One region of the Sphingopyxis sp. SCN 67-31 genome, then DNA from elsewhere that is predicted to be linked to it. Evidence: riboswitches for the same ligand, from Rfam matches in the RefSeq annotation. Region 1 holds a riboswitch; the other holds the start of a gene.

Evidence for each region. A riboswitch is a leader RNA that binds a small molecule or an ion and turns the genes downstream of it on or off. The one in region 1 is predicted to bind glycine.
Region 2: another riboswitch for glycine. It lies ahead of gcvT (glycine cleavage system aminomethyltransferase GcvT); the one in region 1 lies ahead of gcvT (glycine cleavage system aminomethyltransferase GcvT).

What each region holds. Positions count from the first base shown of each region.
Region 1 is NZ_MEFH01000076.1:16,179-28,627, reverse strand. It holds gene ABS88_RS16085 (cell division protein FtsQ/DivIB) at 1-532, shown strand, start outside; gene ftsA (cell division protein FtsA) at 537-1,793, shown strand; gene ftsZ (cell division protein FtsZ) at 2,002-3,504, shown strand; gene ABS88_RS16070 (SPOR domain-containing protein) at 3,584-5,401, shown strand; gene ABS88_RS16065 (deoxyguanosinetriphosphate triphosphohydrolase) at 5,398-6,570, shown strand; gene ABS88_RS16060 (Rossmann-fold NAD(P)-binding domain-containing protein) at 6,958-7,605, shown strand; glycine riboswitch at 7,857-7,952, shown strand; glycine riboswitch at 7,953-8,056, shown strand; gene gcvT (glycine cleavage system aminomethyltransferase GcvT) at 8,111-9,244, shown strand; gene gcvH (glycine cleavage system protein GcvH) at 9,248-9,619, shown strand; gene gcvPA (aminomethyl-transferring glycine dehydrogenase subunit GcvPA) at 9,772-11,130, shown strand; gene gcvPB (aminomethyl-transferring glycine dehydrogenase subunit GcvPB) at 11,275-12,449, shown strand, end outside.
Region 2 is NZ_MEFH01000107.1:1,169-11,654, forward strand. It holds gene murB (UDP-N-acetylmuramate dehydrogenase) at 1-25, shown strand, start outside; gene ABS88_RS19805 (D-alanine--D-alanine ligase) at 22-948, shown strand; gene ABS88_RS19810 (cell division protein FtsQ/DivIB) at 959-1,897, shown strand; gene ftsA (cell division protein FtsA) at 1,903-3,159, shown strand; gene ftsZ (cell division protein FtsZ) at 3,312-4,751, shown strand; gene ABS88_RS19825 (SPOR domain-containing protein) at 4,809-6,575, shown strand; gene ABS88_RS19830 (deoxyguanosinetriphosphate triphosphohydrolase) at 6,572-7,744, shown strand; gene ABS88_RS19835 (NAD(P)H-binding protein) at 7,737-8,393, shown strand; glycine riboswitch at 8,452-8,551, shown strand; glycine riboswitch at 8,552-8,671, shown strand; gene gcvT (glycine cleavage system aminomethyltransferase GcvT) at 8,725-9,879, shown strand; gene gcvH (glycine cleavage system protein GcvH) at 9,883-10,254, shown strand; partial or broken gene ABS88_RS19850 (hypothetical protein) at 10,300-10,486, shown strand, end outside.

The DNA.
Region 1 (12,449 bases):
GGATGCGCGCGTGTCGCGGCGGCTGCCCGATACGCTGGTCGTCGATATCGTCGAGCGCTCCCCCGCCGCGATCTGGCAGAATGCGGGCCGCCTGTCGCTGATCGACGAAAAGGGCGTCGTCCTCGAACCCGTTTCGGTCGCGACCATGCCCGACCTGCCGCTGGTCATCGGCCCCAGCGCCAACCGCCGCGCGCAGGACCTCGACCGGCTGCTGGCAGAGGCGAGCAGCCTCAAGGAACTGCTGGCGGGCGCGACCTGGGTCGGCAACCGCCGCTGGGACCTGCGGTTCCGCAGCGGCGAGACGCTGTCGCTGCCCGAAGGCGAGACGGAGGCGAAGCGCGCGCTCGCCAAATTCGCGCATATGGACGGCGCCAACCGGCTGCTCGGCCGCGGCATCCTGCGCTTCGACATGCGCGATCCCAGCCGTTTCGTGCTACGCCTGCCGCACGAGGGGCAGGTGGCGCCCGCGAAGCTCGACGCCGCGCGCGCGGCCGCCGATGCCGTCGCGGCGAGCACCGCGAACGAGGGGTAGGACGATGGCGCCGCCGCGCATCGAAAAGATCATCACCGCGCTCGATGTCGGGTCGTGGAAGGTCTGCGCGCTGATCGCGGGACAGACCGCCGACGGCCAGCTGCACGTCCTCGGCACCGGACAGCGCGAGAGCCGCGGCGTCCAGCGCGGCTATGTCGCCGACATGGAGCAGACCGAGCATGTCGTGCGCGAGGCGATCGAGCAGGCCGAGCGCATCGCGGGACTCAACATCGACGATGTGTGGGTATCCTTCTCCGCCGGCTGCCTGATCAGCGACGTCGCGCCGATCGAGAGCGAACTCGGCGGCCACCGCATCGAACAGGAGGATGTCGACGACCTGCTCGCCGCGGGCCGCGCCGGCATCGACCCGGAAGGGCGGATGATCCTGCACGCGCAGCCCGCGCTCTACACGCTCGACGGGCTCGCCGGGGTCAAGAACCCGATCGGGCTCCACGCCGACCGGCTGGGGGTCGACATCCACATCATCATGGCCGACGGCGCGCCGGTGCGGAATCTGGAGGTCGCGGTGCGGCAGGCGCATCTCGACGTCAACGCCGTGGTCGCCGCGCCGATCGCGGCCGGGCTCGCCTGCCTGTCGGACGAGGAACGCGACCTCGGCGTCGCGCTCGTCGAACTCGGCGCGTCGGTGACGACCGTGTCGCTCTATGCCGGGGGGATGCTCGTCGAGATGGCGTCGCTGCCCTTCGGCGCCAGCGACATCACCGACGACATCGCCTCCGCCTTCGGCATCCGCCGCAGCCAGGCGCAGCGGCTCCAGAGCTTCTACGGCTCCGCGTCCGCCAGCCCGCGCGACAATAACGAGGTGATCGAACTCGATCCCGGCGCCCCCGCGGGCGGCGAATCGCCGCGCATCACCCGCGCGCAGCTCGTCGCGGTGATCCGCCAGCGGCTTGACACGATGATGGGGGAGATCGGCCGGACGCTCAAGGACCTGCATTTCGTCGGCCCGGTGGGCCGGCAGGTCGTGCTGGTCGGCGGCGGCGCCGACCTCAAGGGCATCGCCGACTATACCCAGAGCGCGCTCGGCCGCGCCGCGCGCATCGGACGGCCGCGCGGCTTGCACGGCCTGCCCGATGCCCACTCGGGACCGGCTTTCGCGACGCTGGCGGGTCTGGTTCTCTATGCCGCGTCGGACCCCGTCGACCTGCGCGACCTGCCGATGATGGCGCAGGATATCTATCGCCCGAAGGGCGCCGGCATCCTCCAGCGGTTGATGGCTGCGCTCAAAAGCAGCTTTTGATCGCAGCGAACGTGAAAGGTTAATTTTTTGGGTGATTCCGGCGTCACAATAGTGCAATGCGGGGACTTAAGTGCGGCCCTGTCTGTGGTAAACCTCGAACATGGCATAGACGGGTCCGCATCCTTGAATCCGGGCGGCGGGACCACCGCCCGTTGGGTCGCATGGTGAGGCTGGCGGCAGGGGTTCGCCGCTGCAGGGAGATTGTTTGATGAGCATCGATATTGGCCCGCCGCAGGTCGACGAGCTGAAGCCGCGGATCGCCGTGATCGGCGTCGGCGGCGCAGGGGGCAATGCCATCGCCAACATGATCGCGGCGCGGGTCGAGGGGGTCGATTTCATCGTCGCCAACACCGACGCGCAGGCGCTCAACGCCTCGCCGGCCGAACGGCGCATCCAGCTCGGCACCCAGATCACGCAGGGACTGGGCGCGGGCTCGCGGCCCGAGGTCGGCCGCGCGGCGGCAGAGGAAAGCATCAGCCAGGTCGAAGAGGCGCTGAACGGCGCGCACATGTGCTTCGTCGCGGCGGGCATGGGCGGCGGCACCGGCACCGGCGCCGCGCCGGTGATCGCGAAGGCGGCGCGCGACCGCGGCATCCTGACCGTCGGCGTCGTCACCAAGCCCTTCACCTTCGAAGGTCAGCGCCGCATGCGGTCGGCAGAGGCGGGCATCGCCGAGCTGCAGGAACATGTCGACACGCTGATCGTCATCCCCAACCAGAATCTCTTCCTGGTCGCGAACCCCAACACGACCTTCAAGGAAGCCTTCTCGATGGCGGACGAGGTGCTCCAGCAGGGCGTGCGCGGCATCACCGACCTGATGGTCATGCCCGGCCTGATCAACCTCGACTTCGCCGACGTGCGCAGCGTGATGCGCGAGATGGGCAAGGCGATGATGGGCACCGGCGAGGCCGAAGGCGACGGCCGCGCGCTGGAGGCGGCGCAGAAGGCGATCGCCAACCCGCTGCTCGACGGCGTGTCGATGGCGGGCGCGAAGGGCGTGATCGTGTCGATCGTCGGCGGCGAGGACATGCGCCTGATGGAAGTCGACGAGGCCGCGAACCATATCCGCGAGCTGGTCGATCCCGACGCCAACATCATCTGGGGCAGCGCCTTCAACGAAGCGCTCGAAGGCAAGATCCGCGTGTCGGTCGTCGCGACCGGCATCGACGGGACCGGCGACAGTGCGGCGGCGCCCGCGCTCGCGGCACGCAGCTTCTCCTTCCAGCCGGGCCGCGCCGCGGCGCCCGCGCCGGTGGCGGAGGAAGCGATCGAGCCGCTGGTCGAGGAACGCCCCGTCGAGGAAGCGCCCGCCGCGGAACCGGCGGTCGATGCCGACAGCGATCCGCAGCCCGGCTTTTCGATCAGCGATGCACCGGCGGCCGAAACCGCGCCGGCCTCTGCGCCCGCGCCGGCCGAGGAAGAGCCGATGGAGCTTTCGCAGGTTGCCGCGACCTATGACGACACCACCGGCGAACTGGTGCTCGGCGAACCCGCCGCGACGCCTGAGGCGGATTATCGGCCCGCCCCGGCGGCGCCCGCACCCGACGCCGCACCGGCGGGCGAAAGCCCGGCGCGTCCGATCGGCGGCGGAACGCTGTTCGAGCGCATGTCGCGCCTGTCGCGCGGCGTGGCATCATCCGATGCCGATGCCGCGAAGAAGGAGGACGGGGTCGATATCCCGCGCTTCCTGGGGCGGCAGAACAACCAGTAACGGGGTTTATCGAGCGGCCGCTGCGACGGGCAGGGGCGGACCGTAGATCGGGATGACTTTGCCCATGTGGCGATCGAAATTGACGGCTGGAGCACCTTCCGGGTCGGGACGTGCACGCCGCCGCGCCACGGCTTTCGCCACGCTGCTGCTGTTGGGAACGGCGGCGGCGGGGCCGGCCATGGCGTTGCAGGCGAGCCAGCCCGACGCGGCGACCAAAGCGGCGATGGAGAAGCGGACCGCGGCGCGCACCCTGCTGTCGTCGGCGATCCCCCGCATTGCGGCGAACGGGTCCGATCCCGGTGCGCTGCTCGATGCCGGCCGCGCCTCGATCGATCTCGAGGATTATCGCGCCGCGCTCGGCTTTCTCGTCCGCGCGGAAAAGGCGAATCCGCGCGACGGGGCGGTGAAGGCGGCGCTCGGATCGACGATGGTCCGCATGGAGAATCCGACCCGCGCGCTCGACTATTTCGGGGAGGCGCAGTTGCTGGGCGCGCCCGAACGCCTGTTCCTCGCTGATCGCGGGCTCGCGCGCGACCTGCTCGGCCAGCAGGATGCGGCGCAGCGCGACTATCAACTCGCGCTGTCGCTCGGCCCGAATGAAGAGGTCACGCGCCGCTATGCGCTGTCGCTGGGGATCAGCGGCGATCCCGACCGGGCGGTGGAGATGCTGACGCCGCAACTGCGCGCGCAGGACCGCGGCGCCTGGCGGGTCCGCGCGATGATCCTCGCAATGAACGGCCGCGACAAGGAAGCGACCGACATCGTCAACGCGACGATGCCGCCACAACTCGCGCAAAACATCCTCCCCTACCTAACCCAACTCGACCGGCTCAACCCTGCGCAGCAGGCGGCGGCGGCGCATTTCGGCCGCTTCCCTTCGGGCGAACTCGGTCCGCGCCGCAAGCCGGTGCAGATGGCGGCGGCGACCCCCGCGCCGACGCCTGCGCCCGTTTCGGCGCCTGTCGATGCGCGGCGCCCGGCCAGCGGCCAGCGGTCCGAACGCGGGCGTGCCAGTGCTGCCGCCCCTTCGCCCGCGCGGCGGGTTCCGGCGCTCGCCACGACGTCTCCCGACACCCGGCCGCAGCCGCGAGCCACGCCGCCGGCTACCTCCGCGGCATCGACCCCGACCCCAGCGGAACGCAAGCCCGCGCTCCCGTCCACACAGCAGGCTCCGTCGCCCGCTCCCGCGCAGTCCGTTCCGCCGCCCACGAACAGCACAGCGCCGATCGGCGTCGCGGTCAACCATGCGTCGGGGCCGGTCGGCCCCGGCTTCTCGGTCGGTGGCAGCGGTGCGCCGTCGCCGGGCGCCGCCGTTCCGTCTTCGCCATCGGCCGCGCCCGCCATCGCCGCCGCGCCGCCGCCCGATCCCGCCGCGGCCGTGGCGAAGCCGACCGCCGCGGCGCCGCTCGCATCGCTCGCCGCCATCATCGGTTCGATCGAGATTCCGCCCGAGGAACTGGCGCGGCCCGACAATGCGATCGGTGCCGACACGCTCGCGATGCTCCAGGCGGAGAAACGCAAGGCCGAGGCCGCCGAGGCCGCGAAGCGCGAGAAGGAAGAGGCGGCTGCCAAGGCAAAGGCCGAAGCCGACGCCAAGGCGAAGGAGGAAGCGGCGAAGAAAAAGGCGAACCCCGCACGCCTGTGGGTCCAGATCGCCACCGGCGCCAACGAAAAGGCGCTGGCCTTCGACTACAACCGTTTCGCGAAGAAGAACGCCGATCTCTTCAAGGGCAAGGCGGGCGCCACCGCCGAATGGGGCCGGACGCGCCGCCTGCTCGTCGGTCCCTTCGCTAGCAAGAAGGCGGCGCAGGACTGGCTCGCCGACTACAAGAAGGCGGGCGGCGACGGCTTCCTGTTCAACAGCGAGGCGGGCGAGACCGTCGATCCCGTGAAATGACGCTGGCGATGTGCGCGAGCGACCCTGCGCGCACGCGCGGCCGCCTACATGCGGAGCCGGGGCACGGCGTGCGCGGCCCGCGCGACGCCTTTCAGCGCGACCGCGACCGCGTCATCCACTCGATCGCCTTCCGCCGCCTGCGCCACAAGACGCAGGTGTTCGTCGCCCCCGACGGCGATCATTACCGCGTCCGCCTGACCCACAGCATAGAGGTGGCGCAGATCGGTCGCGGCATCGCGCGCGCGCTCGGCCTCAACGAGGATCTGACCGAGGCGCTGTGCCTCGCGCACGATATCGGGCATCCGCCTTTCGGCCATGCGGGGGAGGCCGCGCTGAAGGATGCGATGCGGGCGCACGGCGGGTTCGACCACAACGGCCACACGCTGCGCACGCTGGCGCGGATCGAATGCCCCTATCCGCGCTTCGACGGGCTCAACCTGACGTGGGAAACGCTCGAGGGACTGGCCAAGCACAACGGCCCGGTGCGCCATCCGGGATGGGCGCTGGCCGAGATCGATGCCGAATTCCCGCTCGACCTGTCCAGCCATGCCAGCCTGGAGGCGCAGGTCGCCGCGGTGGCCGACGACATCGCCTATGACAATCACGACATCGACGACGGGCTGCGCGCCGGTCTGCTGACGCTCGACCAGTTGATGGCGCAGCCCTTCGTGGCCGCCAATTATCGTGCGGTCGAGAAGCGCTTTCCCGGCGCGCCGCGCGACCGGCTGCTGCGTGAGCTGGTGCGCGACCAGATCGGGGTGATGGTCAACGACGTGATCGCCGCGACCGGGGCCAATGTCACTGCCTCCGGTGTCGCGAGCGTCGCCGAGGTCCGCGCCGCGGGCCGGACCCTCGGCGATTTCTCGGACGATCTGGCGCGGCAGGAACGCGACCTCAAGCGCTTCATGTATGCGAACCTCTACCATCACCCCTCGCAGATCGCGGCGGCAGCGGGAGCGAAGGAGGTCGTGTCGCGGCTATTCGAAGCCTATGCGGCCGATCCGCGCCTGATGGGGGAGGATTGGGGATCGCGCCTGCCCGAAGGCGACGGTGCGACGGTGCGTCATATCGGTGACTATATCGCCGGGATGACCGACCGCTTCGCCATCGACCGCTTTGCGGAGATTTTCGGCCGGGACGCGGTGCCCGAGGCGCTGGCGCACGCCTGACCGGCGCGGCGTTGGGATGAGATTCGCGTAGAGGCGCGGAGCACGCAGAGTTCTGGCTCACGCGAGGGCGCGGAGAAAGAAGAGAGGGTGCGTAAACGCATCTTCCGCTTCCTCATCCTCGCTCGGCGCCACTCCCCTTTGTCATTCCCGCGAAAGCGGGAATCCAGCGAAAAGAATAAACGGCGCGGCAGCGTTGGATCGCCAGCGTCGCAACTGGATCCCCGCTTTCGCGGGAACGACATGGGGAGGGGGAGGGCGCAAAATCTCTCCACGCCTCCGCGCCTCCGCGTGAATCCTCTTCCACCTCATCTCCGCGGCCTCTGCGTCTCTGCGCGAAACATACACCCGCCGCATTGCCAACCGCGCCCGCGCCGCTAAGCTTCGGCCATGGCATCCCCTGACATCTTGCTGATCGGTGCGACCGGTCTCGTCGGACGTGGGGTGGTCGCGGCGATGGACGACCGCCCGCTGACCATCCTCGCGCGGCGCGCGGTCGATGGGGCGCCGGATGGGCACGCGCTCGTCGCGCCGCTGGAACGCTGGGCCGATATCATCGCCGCCGAACGGCCGGCGACCCTGATCTGCTGCCTCGGCACGACGATCCGGCAGGCAGGATCGCAGGCGGCGTTTCGCGCGGTCGATCACGACCTGGTGCTCGCCGCGGCGCGCGGTGCGCGGCTGGGCGGCGCCCGCCAGATGATCGTCGTCAGCTCGGTCGGCGCCTCGGCGAAGAGTCGCAATTTCTACCTGCGCACCAAGGGTGAGATGGAGGCGGACTTGCGCGCGCTCGATTTCGTGCGTCTCGATATTCTTCGCCCCGGCCTGCTGACGGGCACACGCGAAGGGGCGCCACGGCTCGGCGAGGGGATCGCTATGATGGCCGCGCCTTTCACCAACGCGCTGCTCCATGGCATGCTGCGCCGCTATCGCTCGATCCCCGCGGCGACTGTCGCGCGTGCGATCGTGCGGCTTTCGGGGCAGGGGGAGTCCGGCGTGCATGTCCATGAAAACGACGCGATCCGGGCTTTGATCTGACGCGCCTCTCTTCCTCGTCACCCCTTTTCGAACGAGCCGTTCCCCGGCGAAAGCCGGGGTCCACGCGGGGCCGCGCAACCTCATCTGACCCCGGCTTCGACAGGGGCACGAACCTTGCTTGCCGGGAAGGGCATATGGGCCGATTTGATCCGGGGTGACGAGGGTGCGGAATCATGCGTCGTTCTTCGATTGACTCCGCGCGGGCGCGCAGCCAAGGCTCGCGCGTCTGTCGGCTCCCCGCAGGGGATTCGACCGGCCGCGCGGGAGAGCGCGGGGCAGGCGACTGCACCGCCACCGAAGGAGCAACCGCCCCGGAAACTCTCAGGTCAAGGGACCGCGCAGCCGGACTGGACACTCTGGAAAGCGTCGCGGCTCGCGCCCGACCACCGAAGGGGTAACTCCATGATCGCATGGAGGAAAACTCTCAGGTTCCCGTGACAGAGGGGGCATGGCGGAAACCGCGGCACCGGGCCGTGCGTTCGCCATGTCAACGCGGGAGACTGTTATGACCGACACCGAATTGCCGGCCGAGGAAGCGGTGGAAACCGCGACGCTGCCGCTCGACGCCTGGCACCGCGCGAAGGGTGCGCGAATGGTCGAATTCGCCGGCTACTGGATGCCGATCCAGTATGAAGGCATCATGGCCGAACATCTGTGGACGCGCGAGCACGCCGGCCTGTTCGACGTCAGCCACATGGGCCAGATCAGTCTGGAGGGCGAGGGCGTCGTCGTCGCGCTCGAAGCGCTCGTCCCCGGCGACATCGCGGGGCTCAAGCCCGGCCGCATGCGCTATTCGCTGCTGCTGGCGGAGGATGGCGGCATCCTCGACGACCTGATGATCACCAACGAGGGCGACCGGCTGGGCATCGTCGTCAACGGCGCGGTCAAATGGGATGACATTGCCTATCTGCGCGAGAATCTCCCCGACGCCGTGACGCTCAACCACAACGAGGATTATGGCCTGCTCGCCTTGCAGGGACCAAAGGCCGCGACGGCGCTCGCGCGGCTGGTGCCGGAAGTGACGGAGCTCGTCTTCATGCAGACGGCGCGGGCGACGTGGCAGGGGCACGCGATTGCGCTCAGCCGTTCGGGCTATACCGGCGAAGACGGCTTCGAAATCGCGCTGCCGAACGAGGCGCTCACGCCCTTCGCCGACGCGCTGTGCGCGATGGAGGAAGTGAAGCCGATCGGCCTCGGCGCGCGCGATTCGCTGCGGCTGGAGGCGGGGCTGCCGCTCTATGGCCACGATCTCGACCCGGCGACCGATCCGATCGAGGGCGATCTGGCCTTCGCGATCAGCAAACGCCGCCGCGAGGAGGCCAATTTCCCCGGTGCCGCGCGCATCCTCGGCCATCTGGCCGATGGCGCGCCGCGCAAGCGCGTCGGCCTGACGGTCGATGGAAAGCTGCCGGTGCGCGAAGGCGCGAAGCTGTTCGACGGCAATGTCGAGGTCGGCATCGTGACCTCGGGCGGCTTTGCCCCCAGCGTCGGCGCGCCGATCGCGATGGCCTATGTCCCGACAGGCCTCGCCGAACCCGGTACCGCGCTCGCGGCGGAGGTGCGCGGAAAGCGCGTGCCCGTCGTCGTCGCCGCGACCCCCTTCGTTCCGCATAACTATGTCCGCAAGCAGGGAGCCTGATCGATGCCGCGTTATTTCACCGAGGAACATGAATGGATCGACGTCGACGGCGATGTCGCGACGGTCGGCATCACCGATTTCGCGCAGGGCCAACTCGGCGATATCGTCTTCGTCGAGGTGCCCGATGCGGGCGCCGAACTGACCAAGGGCGGCGACGCCGCGGTCGTCGAATCGGTGAAGGCGGCAAGCGACGTCTATGCCCCCGTCGACGGCACCGTCACCGAAGGCAATGGCCAACTCGAGGAGGACCCGGCACTGGTCAATACCGACCCCGAGGGCGAAGGCTGGTTCTTCCGCATGACGCTCGGCGACAAGAGCCAGCTCGACGGGTTGATGGACGCCAAGGAATACAAGACCTTCTGCGATAGTCTTTAGATCGGAATCGCCCCCTCCCGCTTGCGGGAGGGGCAGCGAGACTTGCGAGCTTGCTCGCTAGTCGCAGCGGGGTGGGCCCGAACGATGGGATCACCTCTGCGGCTATGCCCACCCCCAGCCCCTCCCGCTTGCAGGAGGGGGGAGACAGTGAAATGCGCTACCTTCCGCTCACTCCCGACGACCGCAAGGAAATGCTTGCCGCAGTCGGCGCCGCGTCGATCGATGATCTGTTCGCCGACGTACCCGCCGAGGCGCGGCTTTCCGGTCCGATCCCCGGCCTGCCGATGCATGCGAGCGAACTGGCGGTCGAGCGCCAAATGGCCGCGCTGTCGCGCCAGAGCCGCGTCGCGGGCGATGGACCCTTCTTCCTCGGCGCCGGCGCCTATCGCCACCACGTCCCGGCAAGCGTCGACCATCTGATCCAGCGCGGCGAGTTCCTGACCGCCTATACGCCCTATCAGCCCGAGATTGCGCAGGGCACGCTGCAGATGCTGTTCGAATTCCAGAGCCAGGTCGCGCGGCTGTTCGGCACCGACGTAGCCAATGCATCGATGTACGACGGCTCGACCGCCTGCTGGGAAGCGATCGTGATGGCGCGGCGGATCACGCGGCGGGGCAAGGCGTTGCTCTCGACCGGCCTGCACCCCCATTACCGCAGCGTCGCGCGCACCATGGCGACCTATACGGGCGATACGCTCGTCGACGGTGACCCGACCCTCGAACCCGGAACCGACTGGGCGGCGCTCGCCGGTGCTGTCGACGGGGATACGAGCTGCGTCGTCGTCCAATATCCCGATATCCTCGGCCGCATCGACGACATGAGCGCGCTGGCGGAGGCGTGTCAGGCCGCGGGCGCGCTGCTGATCGCCGTCGTGACCGAACCCGTCGCGCTGGGGCTGATCAAGGCGCCGGGCGAGATGGGCGCCGACATCGTCGTCGGCGAGGGGCAGGCGATCGGCGTCGGGCTCCAGTTCGGCGGGCCCTATGTCGGCCTGTTCGCCTGCAAGAGCAAATATGTCCGCCAGATGCCGGGACGCCTGTGCGGCGAGACGGTCGATGCGAACGGCAAGCGCGGTTTCGTGCTGACGCTCTCGACGCGCGAGCAGCATATCCGCCGCGAAAAGGCGACGAGCAACATCTGCACCAATTCCGGTCTTTGCGCGCTGGCGTTCAGCATTCACATGACCTTGCTCGGCGAGGCGGGGTTGCGCAGGCTCGCAGCGATCAACCACCAGCGCGCGAAGGCGGCTGCGACCGAACTGGCGAAGGTGCCGGGGGTGTCGCTGCTCAACGCGGCCTTCTTCAACGAATTCACCCTCGTCCTGCCGACCGAGGCGCGGCCCGTGATCCATCGGCTTGCCGAAAAGGGCATCCTCGGCGGCGTGTCGCTCGGCCGCCTCTATCCCGACAATGATGCGCTGGCGAACGGGCTGGCGGTCGCCGTGACCGAAACCGTGACCGAGGACGATATTGCCGCCTTTGCCGCGGCGCTGAAGGAGGTGCTGGCATGACTTTCCCGCTCTCCGTTTGCCCTGAGCTTGTCGAAGGGCCGTCCTTTTTCCTGACCGCCGCAAGAAAAGAGCAGGGCTTCGACAAGCTCAGCCTGAACGGGATTTAAGATCATGGCTTTGAATCAGAGCGGCTGGCGCCCCGAAATGAACGCGGGCGGCGCCGACGACAGCACGACCTTCACCGGCAACCGCGCGCTGATGCTCGAAGAACCGCTGCTGTTCGAAATCGGTTCGACCGAAACCACCGGCGTCGACTTCGACGAAAATACCGGCGCGGCCGACCTCGGCCCGCTCGCGCGTTCGGCGCCGATCGGCCTGCCGGGGCTCAGCGAATCCGAGACGGTGCGCCATTATACGCGCCTGTCGCGCCAGAATTATGCGATCGACCTCGGCCTCTTCCCGCTCGGAAGCTGCACGATGAAGCACAATCCGCGCCTCAATGAAAAGGTCGCGCGGATGCCCGGCTTCGCCGACGTCCACCCGCTCCAGCCGCAAGAAACGGTGCAGGGCGCCTATGCGGTGATCCACGAACTCGCCGAATGGCTGGTGACGCTGACGGGTATGCACGCGGTCGCCATGTCGCCCAAGGCGGGCGCGCACGGCGAACTGTGCGGTGTCCTGTGCATCAAGGCGGCGCTCGCGGCGCGCGGCGAGGACCGGCGCGTTCTGCTCGTCCCCGAAAGCGCGCACGGCACCAATCCCGCGACCGCCGCCTTTGCGGGCTTCACGGTCGAGGATATTCCGGCGAACGCGGAGGGTCGCGTCGATCTGGCGGCGCTCGAGGCGCGGCTGGGTCCCGACGTCGCCGGGGTGATGATCACCAATCCGAACACCTGCGGGCTGTTCGAGCGCGACCTGAAGGCCATTTCCGACGCGGTTCACGCCGCCGGGGGCTATGTCTATTGCGACGGCGCGAATTTCAACGCGATCGTCGGTCGCGTGCGGCCCGGCGACCTGGGGGTCGATGCAATGCACATCAACCTCCACAAGACCTTCTCGACCCCGCACGGCGGCGGCGGGCCGGGGTCGGGGCCGGTGGTGCTGTCGGCGGCGCTGGCGCCCTTCGCCCCGCTGCCCTTCGTGACGAAGGACGGCGACCGCTTTCGCCTGATCGAGGAGGAAAATGCGGGCGAGGCGCATCCCGACAGCTTCGGCCGCATGACCGCCTTCCACGGCCAGATGGGCATGTTCACCCGCGCCCTCGCCTATATCCTCAGCCACGGCGCCGATGGGCTCAAGCAGGTGTCCGAAGATGCGGTGATCAACGCAAATTACGTCCTGCGCAGCCTCGAAGATGTCCTCGAAGCGCCTTTTGCGGC
Region 2 (10,486 bases), on a different contig from region 1:
TCAGCGCGTGGGAGTGGCGAAGTGAGCCGGGGTCCGTGGCATGTCGCCGTCCTGATGGGCGGCTGGTCCGCCGAACGCGAAGTGTCGCTGATGAGCGGCAAGGGCGTTGCCGACGCGCTCGAAAGCCGTGGGCACAGGGTCACGCGCATCGACATGGGCCGCGATGTAGCGCAGCGGCTTGCCGAAGCGCGGCCCGATGTCGTCTTCAACGCACTCCACGGCGTTCCGGGCGAGGACGGCACCGTGCAGGGCATGCTCGACCTCATGGGCCTCAAATACACCCACAGCGGGCTCGTCACGTCGGTTATCGCGATCGACAAGGAATTGACGAAACAGGCGCTGGTGCCGCATGGTATTCCCATGCCGACGGGGACGATGGTCGACAGTGAAAGCCTGTTTTCAGCCGATCCTCTGCCGCGCCCCTATGTCCTGAAACCCGTCAACGAAGGATCGTCGGTCGGCGTCGCGATCGTCAAGGACGATAGCAACTACGGCAACCCCATTGCGCGCGAAGCTGTGGGGCCGTGGCAGGAGTTCGACCGGCTGCTCGCCGAGCCTTTCATCAAGGGGCGCGAACTGACCGTCGCGGTACTCGGCGATGAGGCGCTCGGTGTCACCGAACTGCGCGTGAAGTCGGGATTCTACGACTATGACGCCAAATATACCGACGGTCTGACCGAACATGTCTGTCCTGCCGATGTCCCCGCCGACGTTGCGCAGCGGATGAAGCATCTGGCGGTCGAGGCGCATCGCCTGCTCGGCTGCAAGGGCGCGTCGCGTTCCGATTTTCGCTGGGACGACGAGCATGGGCTTGCGGGTATTTTCCTGCTCGAGGTCAATACGCAGCCGGGGATGACACCGCTCAGCCTCGTGCCGGAACAGGCGCGCGCCATCGGCATGGACTATGCCGAACTCGTCGAACGCATCGTGGGGGAAGCATTGGCATGAGCAGCGGAGCATGAGCAGCACCAGGATCAAACGCGCGAAGGCGCCGCCGCGCCGTCCGTCGCGCGCGCCCAAAAGGCGCCGGTCGGTCAAGCAGTCGCGCCTCAACATGGTCATCAACGCCTTGCCGATCAGCCCGGCGCAGCTTCAGCGCGTCGCCAACTGGACGATCGGTATCGGCCTGGCGGGCGTGCTGGTGCTCGGTGCCGAGGTGACGGGCGTGACCGCGAAAATCCACGAAGAGTGGGCGCAGGCGGTCGGACGCGCCGGATTTCAGGTAAAGAAGGTCGAAGTGGTCGGTGCCGATCGCATCGACCGGCTGAAGGTTTATGATATCGCGCTGGCGCAGAAGGACCGCTCGATGGCCGCGGTCGAGCTTGACGATGTGCGCCGCGACCTGATGCAGTATGGCTGGATCAAGGATGCGCGCGTGTCGCGCCGCCTGCCCGATACGCTGGTCGTCGATATCGTCGAGCGCACCCCGGCAGCGATCTGGCAGAATGACGGCCGACTGTCGCTGATCGACGACAGCGGGGTCGTCCTGGAACCCGTGACGGTCGCGACCATGCCCGACCTGCCGCTCGTCATCGGCCCCAATGCCAATCGGCGTGCGCAGGATCTCGACGCGCTGCTCGCCGAGGCCAGTTCGCTAAAGGAACTGCTCGCGGGCGCGACCTGGGTCGGCAACCGCCGCTGGGATCTGCGCTTCCGCAGCGGCGAAACGCTGTCGCTGCCCGAAGGCGATGCCGAAGCGAAGGCGGCGCTCGCGAAATTCGCGCACATGGACGGGGCAAACCGCCTCCTTGGCCGCGGTATCCTGCGTTTCGACATGCGCGATCCCAGCCGTTTCGTGCTACGCATGCCGCACGAAGGGCAGGTGGCGCCGTCGAAGATCGACGACGCGCGTGCCGCCGCCGACGCGGTGTCGGCGGGTCAGGCGAACGAGGGATAGAAGCGATGGCGCCGCCGCGCATCGAAAAGATTATCACCGCGCTCGATGTCGGGTCGTGGAAGGTCTGTGCGCTCATCGCGGGCCAGACTGCCGACGGGCAGTTGCACGTGCTCGGCACCGGCCAGCGCGAAAGCCGCGGCGTCCAGCGCGGCTATGTCGCCGACATGGAGCAGACCGAGCATATCGTGCGCGAGGCGATCGAACAGGCCGAGCGTATCGCGGGTCTCAATATCGACGACGTCTGGGTCAGCTTCTCGGCGGGCAGCCTCTTGAGCGACGTCGCCCCGATCGAGAGCGAATTGGGCGGTCACCGCATCGAACAGGAAGATATTGACGATCTGCTCGCCGCCGGGCGTGCGGGGATCGATCCCGAAGGGCGGATGATCCTGCACGCGCAGCCGGCGCTCTACACGCTCGACGGGCTGACCGGCGTCAAGAATCCGATCGGGCTGCACGCCGACCGGCTGGGCGTCGACATCCACATCATCATGGCCGACGGCGCCCCGGTACGAAATCTGGAAGCCGCGGTGCGGCAGGCGCATCTCGACGTCAATGCGGTGGTCGCCTCGCCGATCGCGGCGGGGCTCGCCTGCCTGTCGGAAGAAGAACGCGACCTTGGCGTGGCGCTGGTCGAACTCGGCGCGGCAGTGACGACGGTGTCGCTCTATGCAGGCGGAATGCTCGTCGAGATGGTTTCGCTGCCGTTCGGGGCGAGCGACATCACCGACGACATCGCCTCGGCCTTCGGTATCCGGCGCAGCCAGGCGCAGCGGCTGCAGAGCTTCTACGGCTCGGCCTCGGCCAGCCCGCGCGACAACAATGATTTGATCGAACTCGATCCCGGCGCGCCCGCGGGCAGCGATGCGCCGCGCATCACGCGCGCGCAGCTGATCTCGGTCATCCGTCAGCGGCTCGACCAGATGATGGGCGACATCGGACGGACGCTGAAGGATCTTCACTTCGTCGGCCCGATCGGCCGTCAGGTCGTGCTCGTCGGCGGCGGCGCCGATCTGAAAGGCATCGCCGATTATACCCAGATCGCACTCGGCCGGGCGGCGCGCGTCGGGCGACCGCGCGGCTTGCACGGCTTGCCCGATGCCCATTCGGGACCGGCTTTCGCGACGCTTGCCGGTCTGGTTCTTTATGCCGCATCCGATCCCGTGGATCTGCGCGACCTGCCCACGATGGCGCAGGATGTGTACCGTCCCAAGGGGTCGTCGATCATCAACCGACTTATCACCGCGCTGAAGAGCAGTTTCTGACGCGCGGTTGCGCGAAAGGTTAATTTTTTGGGTGATTCCGGCGTCACAATAGTGCAATGCGATAAATCAATGACGGGCGGCCGGACTACCGCCCGAATGGGTCGCAAGGTGAGGGAAGCGGCGTTGGTCCGCCGCTACAGGGAGATTGGTTGATGAGCATCAATATTGGCCCGCCGCAGGTCGATGAACTGAAGCCGCGTATCGCCGTGATCGGCGTCGGCGGCGCGGGGGGCAATGCCATCGCGAACATGATCGCGGCGAAGGTCGAGGGCGTCGATTTCGTCGTCGCCAACACCGACGCGCAGGCGCTCAACGCCTCGCCGGCGGAGCGTCGCATCCAGCTCGGAACGCAGATCACCCAGGGTCTGGGTGCGGGTTCGCGTCCCGAAGTCGGCCGGGCGGCGGCCGAGGAAAGCATTGCGCAGGTCGAAGAGGCGCTGAACGGCGCGCATATGTGCTTCGTCGCGGCCGGCATGGGCGGCGGCACGGGCACCGGTGCGGCTCCGGTCATCGCCAAGGCGGCCCGCGACCGCGGTATCCTGACCGTCGGCGTCGTGACCAAGCCCTTCACCTTCGAGGGCAACCGCCGCATGCGGTCGGCCGAAGCCGGCATTGCCGAGCTTCAGGACCATGTCGACACGCTGATCGTCATTCCCAACCAGAATCTCTTCCTGGTCGCCAACCCGAACACGACCTTCAAGGAAGCCTTCACCATGGCGGATGAAGTGCTCCAGCAGGGCGTGCGCGGCATCACCGACCTGATGGTCATGCCCGGCCTCATCAACCTCGACTTTGCCGACGTGCGCAGCGTGATGCGCGAAATGGGCAAGGCGATGATGGGCACCGGCGAAGCCGAAGGCGACGGCCGCGCGCTCGAAGCCGCGCAAAAGGCGATCGCCAACCCGCTGCTCGACGGCGTGTCGATGGCGGGCGCGAAGGGCGTCATCATTTCGATCACCGGCGGCGAAGACATGCGCCTGATGGAAGTCGACGAAGCGGCGAACCATATTCGCGAACTCGTCGATCCCGACGCCAACATCATCTGGGGCAGCGCCTTCAACGAAGGGCTGGAAGGCAAGATTCGCGTATCGGTCGTCGCGACCGGCATCGACGGTTCGGGTGATGCGGCGGCTCCGGCCGCACCGGCGGCGCGCAGCTTCTCCTTCGCCCCCGCGCGCAGCCCGGCGCCGGCGCCCTTTGCCGAGGAGCCGGTCGAGGCGGCGGCTGTGGAAGCGCCGGTCGAAGCTGCGGAACCCGAGGTCGACACCGACCCCGCACCGGGCTTCTCGCTGGGCGATGCTCCCGCGGCCGAAGCACCGGCGCCGGCCGAGGAAGAGCCGATGGAATTGTCGCAGGTCGCCGCGACCTATGACGATACCAGCGACGAGCTCGTACTCGATGCACCCGAACCGGCGCCCGCGCCGGCTGCCGACCCGGCCCCCGCGGCCGAGCCTGCGCGGCCGATCGGTGGCGGCACCTTGTTCGAACGCATGTCGCGCCTGTCGCGTGGCGGTTCGACCCCTGCCGAAGAAGGCGACAAGGAAGACGGGGTCGATATTCCGCGCTTCCTGGGCCGTCAGAACAACCAGTAACAGGGTTCATCGCGGCCGCCCGATGGGCAGGCGGCCCGAACACGGGATGATTTGCCCATGCGGCGATCCAAATTGACGGCGGGGCCGCGGCGCGTTCGACTTCATGTCGGCGCGCTCGGCCTGCTGTTCCTGTCCGCTGCACCCTTCGCAGCGGCGCATGCATTTCAGGTGACGCCGCCCGATGCGGCCACCAAGGCGGCGATGGAAAAACGCACCGCCGCGCGGACGATGCTGTCGTCGGCGATCGCTCGGCTCGCCTCGAACGCCACCGACAGCGCCGCGCTGCTTGATGCCGGACGCGCCTCGATCGAGCTGGAGGATTATCGCGCCGCGCTCGGGTTTCTGACCCGTGCCGAGCAGGCGAGTCCGCGCGACGGCGCGGTCAAGGCGGCGCTCGGGTCGGCGATGCTCCATCTCGAAAAGCCATCGCGGGCGCTCGACTATTTCGGCGAGGCGCAGCTTCTCGGTGCGCCCGAGCGGCTGTTCCTTGCCGACCGCGGGCTTGCGCGCGATTTGCTTGGCCAGCAGGATGCGGCGCAGCGCGATTATCAACTCGCCCTGTCGATCGCGCCGAGCGACGAAGTGATCCGCCGCTATGCGATCTCGCTCGGCATCACGGGGCAGCCAGACCGCGCGATTCAGCTCCTCACGCCGCAGCTTCGCACCCAGGACCGTGCCGCATGGCGGTCGCGCGCGATGATCCTCGCGATCAACGGCCGCAACGACGAGGCGACCGAGATCGTCAAGGCGACGATGCCGGCGCTACTGGCGCAGAGCATTTTGCCCTATCTGACCCAGATGGACCGGCTCAATCCGGCGCAGCAGGCCGCCGCCGCGCATTTCGGGCGCTTCCCGGCCGGTGAACTTGGCCCGGTGCGCAAGCCCGTGCAGGTGGCTGCGGCGGCTCCAGCCCCGACGCCCGCCTCGTCCCCGACTTCGACGCCCAGCAAACGGCGCGGCGACAAGGACAAGCCGGTGCAGGTGGCCACCGCCACACCGCCACCGGCGACGCGACCGACCCCGAAGCCGACCCTGAAGCCGACGCCGACACCGACACCTGCGCCCACGCCAGCGCCGACACCCGCGCCGACCGTGGGGCAGCCGCCGGCCGCCGTGCCGGTGCGCCGTGCCGATACGCCGTCCGTCCCGGCAGCGAAGCCTCCCGCGCCGACACCGGCGCCAGCGGCGGCCCAACCGGTGGGCGTCGCGGTAAACAGCGGTGCCGGTCCGGTCGGTCCGGGCTTCTCGCTGAGCGATGTCGGCCAGCCGCCGGCCGCTGCCGCTGCGCCGCCGTCGGCGACGACCACGCCAGCGCCCAGTGCTGCGGCTCCGCTCGCCTCGTTGGCGCAGATCGTCAGCTCGATCGAGATTCCGCCCGAGGAGCTTGAGCGCACCAGCGGCGCGGTCGGCGCCGATACGCTTGCCAAGCTGGTCGAGGACAAGCGCAAGGCAGATGCCGCCGAAGCGGCAAAGCGCGAAAAGGAAGAAGCCGCGGCCAAGGCCAAGGCAGAGGCCGACGCCAAGGCGAAGGAAGAGGCCGCGAAGAAAAAGGCCAATCCCTCGCGCATCTGGGTGCAAGTCGCGGCGGGGTCGAACCAGAAGGCGCTCGCCTTCGATTTCAACCGCTTCGCCAAAAAGAATGCCGCGCTGTTCAAGGGCAAGGATGGCGGCTCGACCGAATGGGGCCGCACCCGCCGCCTGCTCGTGGGGCCGTTCAAGGACAAGAAGGCGGCTGCCGACTGGCTCGCGCAATATAAGAAGGCGGGCGGCGATGGCTTCGTCTTCACTAGCGATGCGGGGCAGGAGGTCGATCTCTTCAAATGACGTTGTCGGCCTGTGCGAGCGACCCCAGGGCGACACGCGGACGCCGCCACGACGAACCGGGCCGCGTCGTGCGCGGGCCGCGCGATGCCTTTCAGCGCGACCGCGACCGCATCATCCATTCGATCGCCTTCCGCCGGCTGCGTCACAAGACGCAGGTCTTCGTGGCGCCCGACGGCGACCATTATCGCGTCCGGCTGACGCACAGCATCGAAGTCGCGCAGATTGGTCGCGGTATCGCCCGGGCGCTGGGGCTGAACGAAGATCTGACCGAGGCCTTGTGCCTTGCCCATGACATCGGTCACCCGCCCTTCGGCCATGCGGGCGAGGACGCGCTGAAAGCGGCGATGATGGCGCATGGCGGGTTCGATCATAATGGGCACACGCTGCGCACGCTCGCGCGGCTCGAATGTCCCTATCCGCGCTTCGATGGCATCAATCTGACGTGGGAAACGCTGGAGGGGCTGGCGAAGCACAATGGTCCGGTGCGGCACCCCGGCTGGGCATTGGCGGAAATCGACGCCGAATTTCCGCTCGACCTGACGAGCCACGCCAGCCTGGAGGCGCAGGTGGCGGCGGTCGCCGACGACATCGCGTACGACAATCACGATATCGACGACGGCCTGCGCGCGGGATTGCTGACGATCGACCAGTTGATGGCGCAACCCTTCGTCGCCGACAATTTCCACCTCGTCGAAGGCCGCTTTCCGGGCGCGCCGCGCGACCGGTTGCTGCGCGAACTGGTGCGCGACCAGATCGGCGTGATGGTCAACGACGTGATCGCCGCGACCAAGGCCAATGTTGCCGATGCGGGGGTGGAGAGCGTGGCGGAAGTGCGCGCGGCGGGCCGCACGCTCGGCGGCTTTTCGGAAACGCTGGCGCGGCAGGAACGCGATCTCAAACGCTTCATGTATGCGAACCTCTATCACCATCCGTCGCAGATCGCCGCCGCCGACGCGGCGCGCACCGTCGTGTCGGGGCTGTTTGCGGCCTATCAGACTGACCCTGCGCTGATGGGCGAGGAATGGGCATCGCGGCTGCCCGATACGGACGGGGCGACGGTGCGCCACATCGGCGACTATATTGCCGGGATGACCGACCGATTCGCGATCGATCGCTTTGCCGAGATAAACGGGCGTGCCGCGGTGCCCGAGGCGCTGGCGCATGTCTGATGCCGCGCCCCGCGCGCTTCTGATCGGAGCGACGGGGCTTGTCGGACAGGCGGTTGCCCGCTGCGGCCATGCCCTGCCACTGACCTTGCTGGCGCGCCGTCCGGTCGAGGCGGGGGCCAGCCACCGCGCCGTGACCGCCGATCCGGGCGAATGGGCCGAGATCATCGCGGCGGAGCGCCCCGGGATATTGATCTCCTGCCTCGGCACGACGATCCGCCAGGCGGGGTCGCAGGACGCGTTTCGCGCGGTCGATCATGATCTGTTGCTCGCCTGCGCCCATGCGGCGAAGGCGGCGGGTACGGCGCACATGATCGCGGTCAGCAGCGTCGGCGCGGCGGCGCATAGCGCCAATTTCTATCTGCGGACGAAGGGTGAGGTGGAGGAGGCGCTGCGCGCGCTGAATTTCCTGCGGCTCGACCTGATGCGCCCCGGCCTGCTCACCGGCGACCGGCGGGGGCCGACGCGGATTGGCGAGGGGCTGGCGATGCTTGCCGCGCCGCTCACCGACGCGCTGTTGCACGGATCGCTGCGCCGCTATCGCTCGATTCCGGCCGAAACGGTGGCGCGCGCGATCGTGGCGGCGGCGTCGCTGGCGGCGCCCGGACAGTTCGTCCACGAAAATGACGCGATGCAACAGCTCGCCGATTGACTCTGCCGAAGGCGAGCGCCAAGGCTCAGGCGTCTGTCGAGCCTCTCCAAGAGATTCGACCGGCCACGCGGGAGAGCGCGGGGGCAGGGAAACCGGCCGTCGCCACCGAAGGAGCAACCGCCCCGGAAACTCTCAGGTCAACGGACCGCGCGGCTGGAACGGACACTCTGGAAAGCGTTCGGGCGTCGCCCGGACCACCGAAGGGGTAACTCCATGCCGGCCCGTCATCGCGGGCGCATGGACGAAAACTCTCAGGTTCCCGTGACAGAGGGGGCATGGCGAAGGAACGGCATCGGGCCGCGCCGCGTCATGTCAACGACGGGAGGCCGATATGAGCGAAACCGAAGAAATGGGCGAAACGGTCGCGATCGAATCGCTGCCGCTCGACGCCTGGCACCGTGCAAGGGGCGCGCGGATGGTCGAATTCGCCGGCTATCACATGCCGATCCAGTATGACGGCATCATGGCCGAACATCTGTGGACGCGCGACAATGCGGGTCTGTTCGACGTCAGCCACATGGGGCAGCTCGTGTTCAGCGGCGAAGGCGCCGCCGAAGCGCTCGAGGCGCTGGTTCCGGGCGATATTTCGGCGTTGAAGCCGGGGCGGATGCGCTACTCGCTGCTGCTCGCCGACGATGGCGGCATCCTCGACGATCTGATGATCACCGATACGGGGCATGGCCTCTACATGGTCGTCAACGGCGCGGTGAAGTGGGACGACATCGCGCATCTGCGCGAACATCTGCCCGACGAGATCGAGATGAACCTGCTCGACGAACAGGCGCTGCTCGCGCTGCAGGGGCCAAAGGCCGCGGCCGCGCTGACGGCGCTTGGCGTGGTTCCCGAATTCCCCGATATTCTTCCCGTCGACCGCCTCGTCTTCATGCAGGCCGGCCCCTATCTGTGGGGCGACGTGCGGCTGGGGATCAGCCGTTCGGGCTATACCGGAGAAGACGGGTTCGAAATTTCCGTGCCGGCGAGCGACGTCTCGGCCATCGCCGATGCGCTGTGCGCGCAGGAGGCGGTAAAGCCGATCGGCCTCGGCGCGCGCGATTCGCTGCGGCTCGAAGCGGGATTGCCGCTCTACGGCCATGACCTTGACGAGGGCATCGACCCCGTCGAGGGCGATCTGGCCTTTGCGATCAGCAAGCGCCGCCGCGAAGAAGGCGGCTTTCCGGGCGCCGCGCGCATCCTCGGCCATCTTGCCGACGGCAGCCCGCGCAAGCGCGTCGGCCTGACTGTCGATGGCAAGATGCCGGTGCGCGAGGGCGCCAAGATTTTCGACGGCAACAGCGAAGTCGGCGTCGTCACCTCGGGCGGTTTTGCGCCGAGCGTCGGCGCCCCGATCGCGATGGGCTATGTGCCCACCGGCCTGTCCGAGCCCGGCACGGCGCTCGCCGCCGAAGTCCGCGGCAAGCGCGTCGCCGTGACGGTGACGCCGATGCCCTTCGTTCCACATCGTTACGTGCGCAAACAGGGAGGCTGATCGATGCCGCGTTTTTATACCGAAGAGCATGAATGGATCGATGTCGATGGCGATGTCGCGACGGTCGGCATCACCGACTTCGCGCAGGGCCAGCTCGGCGATATCGTCTTCGTCGAGGTTCCCGACACCGGCGCCGAACTGTCGAAGGGCGGCGACGCCGCGGTGGTCGAATCGGTGAAGGCGGCGAGCGACGTCTACGCGCCCGTCGATGGCACCGTCACCGAAGGCAACGGCCAGCTCGAGGAGGACCCCGCGCTCGTCAATTCGGATCCCGAAGGCGAAGGCTGGTTCTTTCGCATGACGCTCAGCGACAAGAGCCAGCTCGACGGGCTGATGAATGCGCAGGCGTACAAGGATTTCATCGCCGATCTGTGATCGCAAACCCCTTCCGGTCGCGGGAGGGGGAAAGGCCGCAAGACCATGACGGACCCTGCGCTTGCCAATTGCCGCCTGATGGTGGCGACGCCCATCTATGACGGGGCGCAGGGTAGCTATGTCCGCGCGCTGCTCGACCTTGCGTTGCGGGCGCAGGCGATCGGCCTGACGGTGCGGTTCGAGTTCATCCTCTACCAGCCGTCGGTGACGCGCGCGCGCGACATGCTCGCTG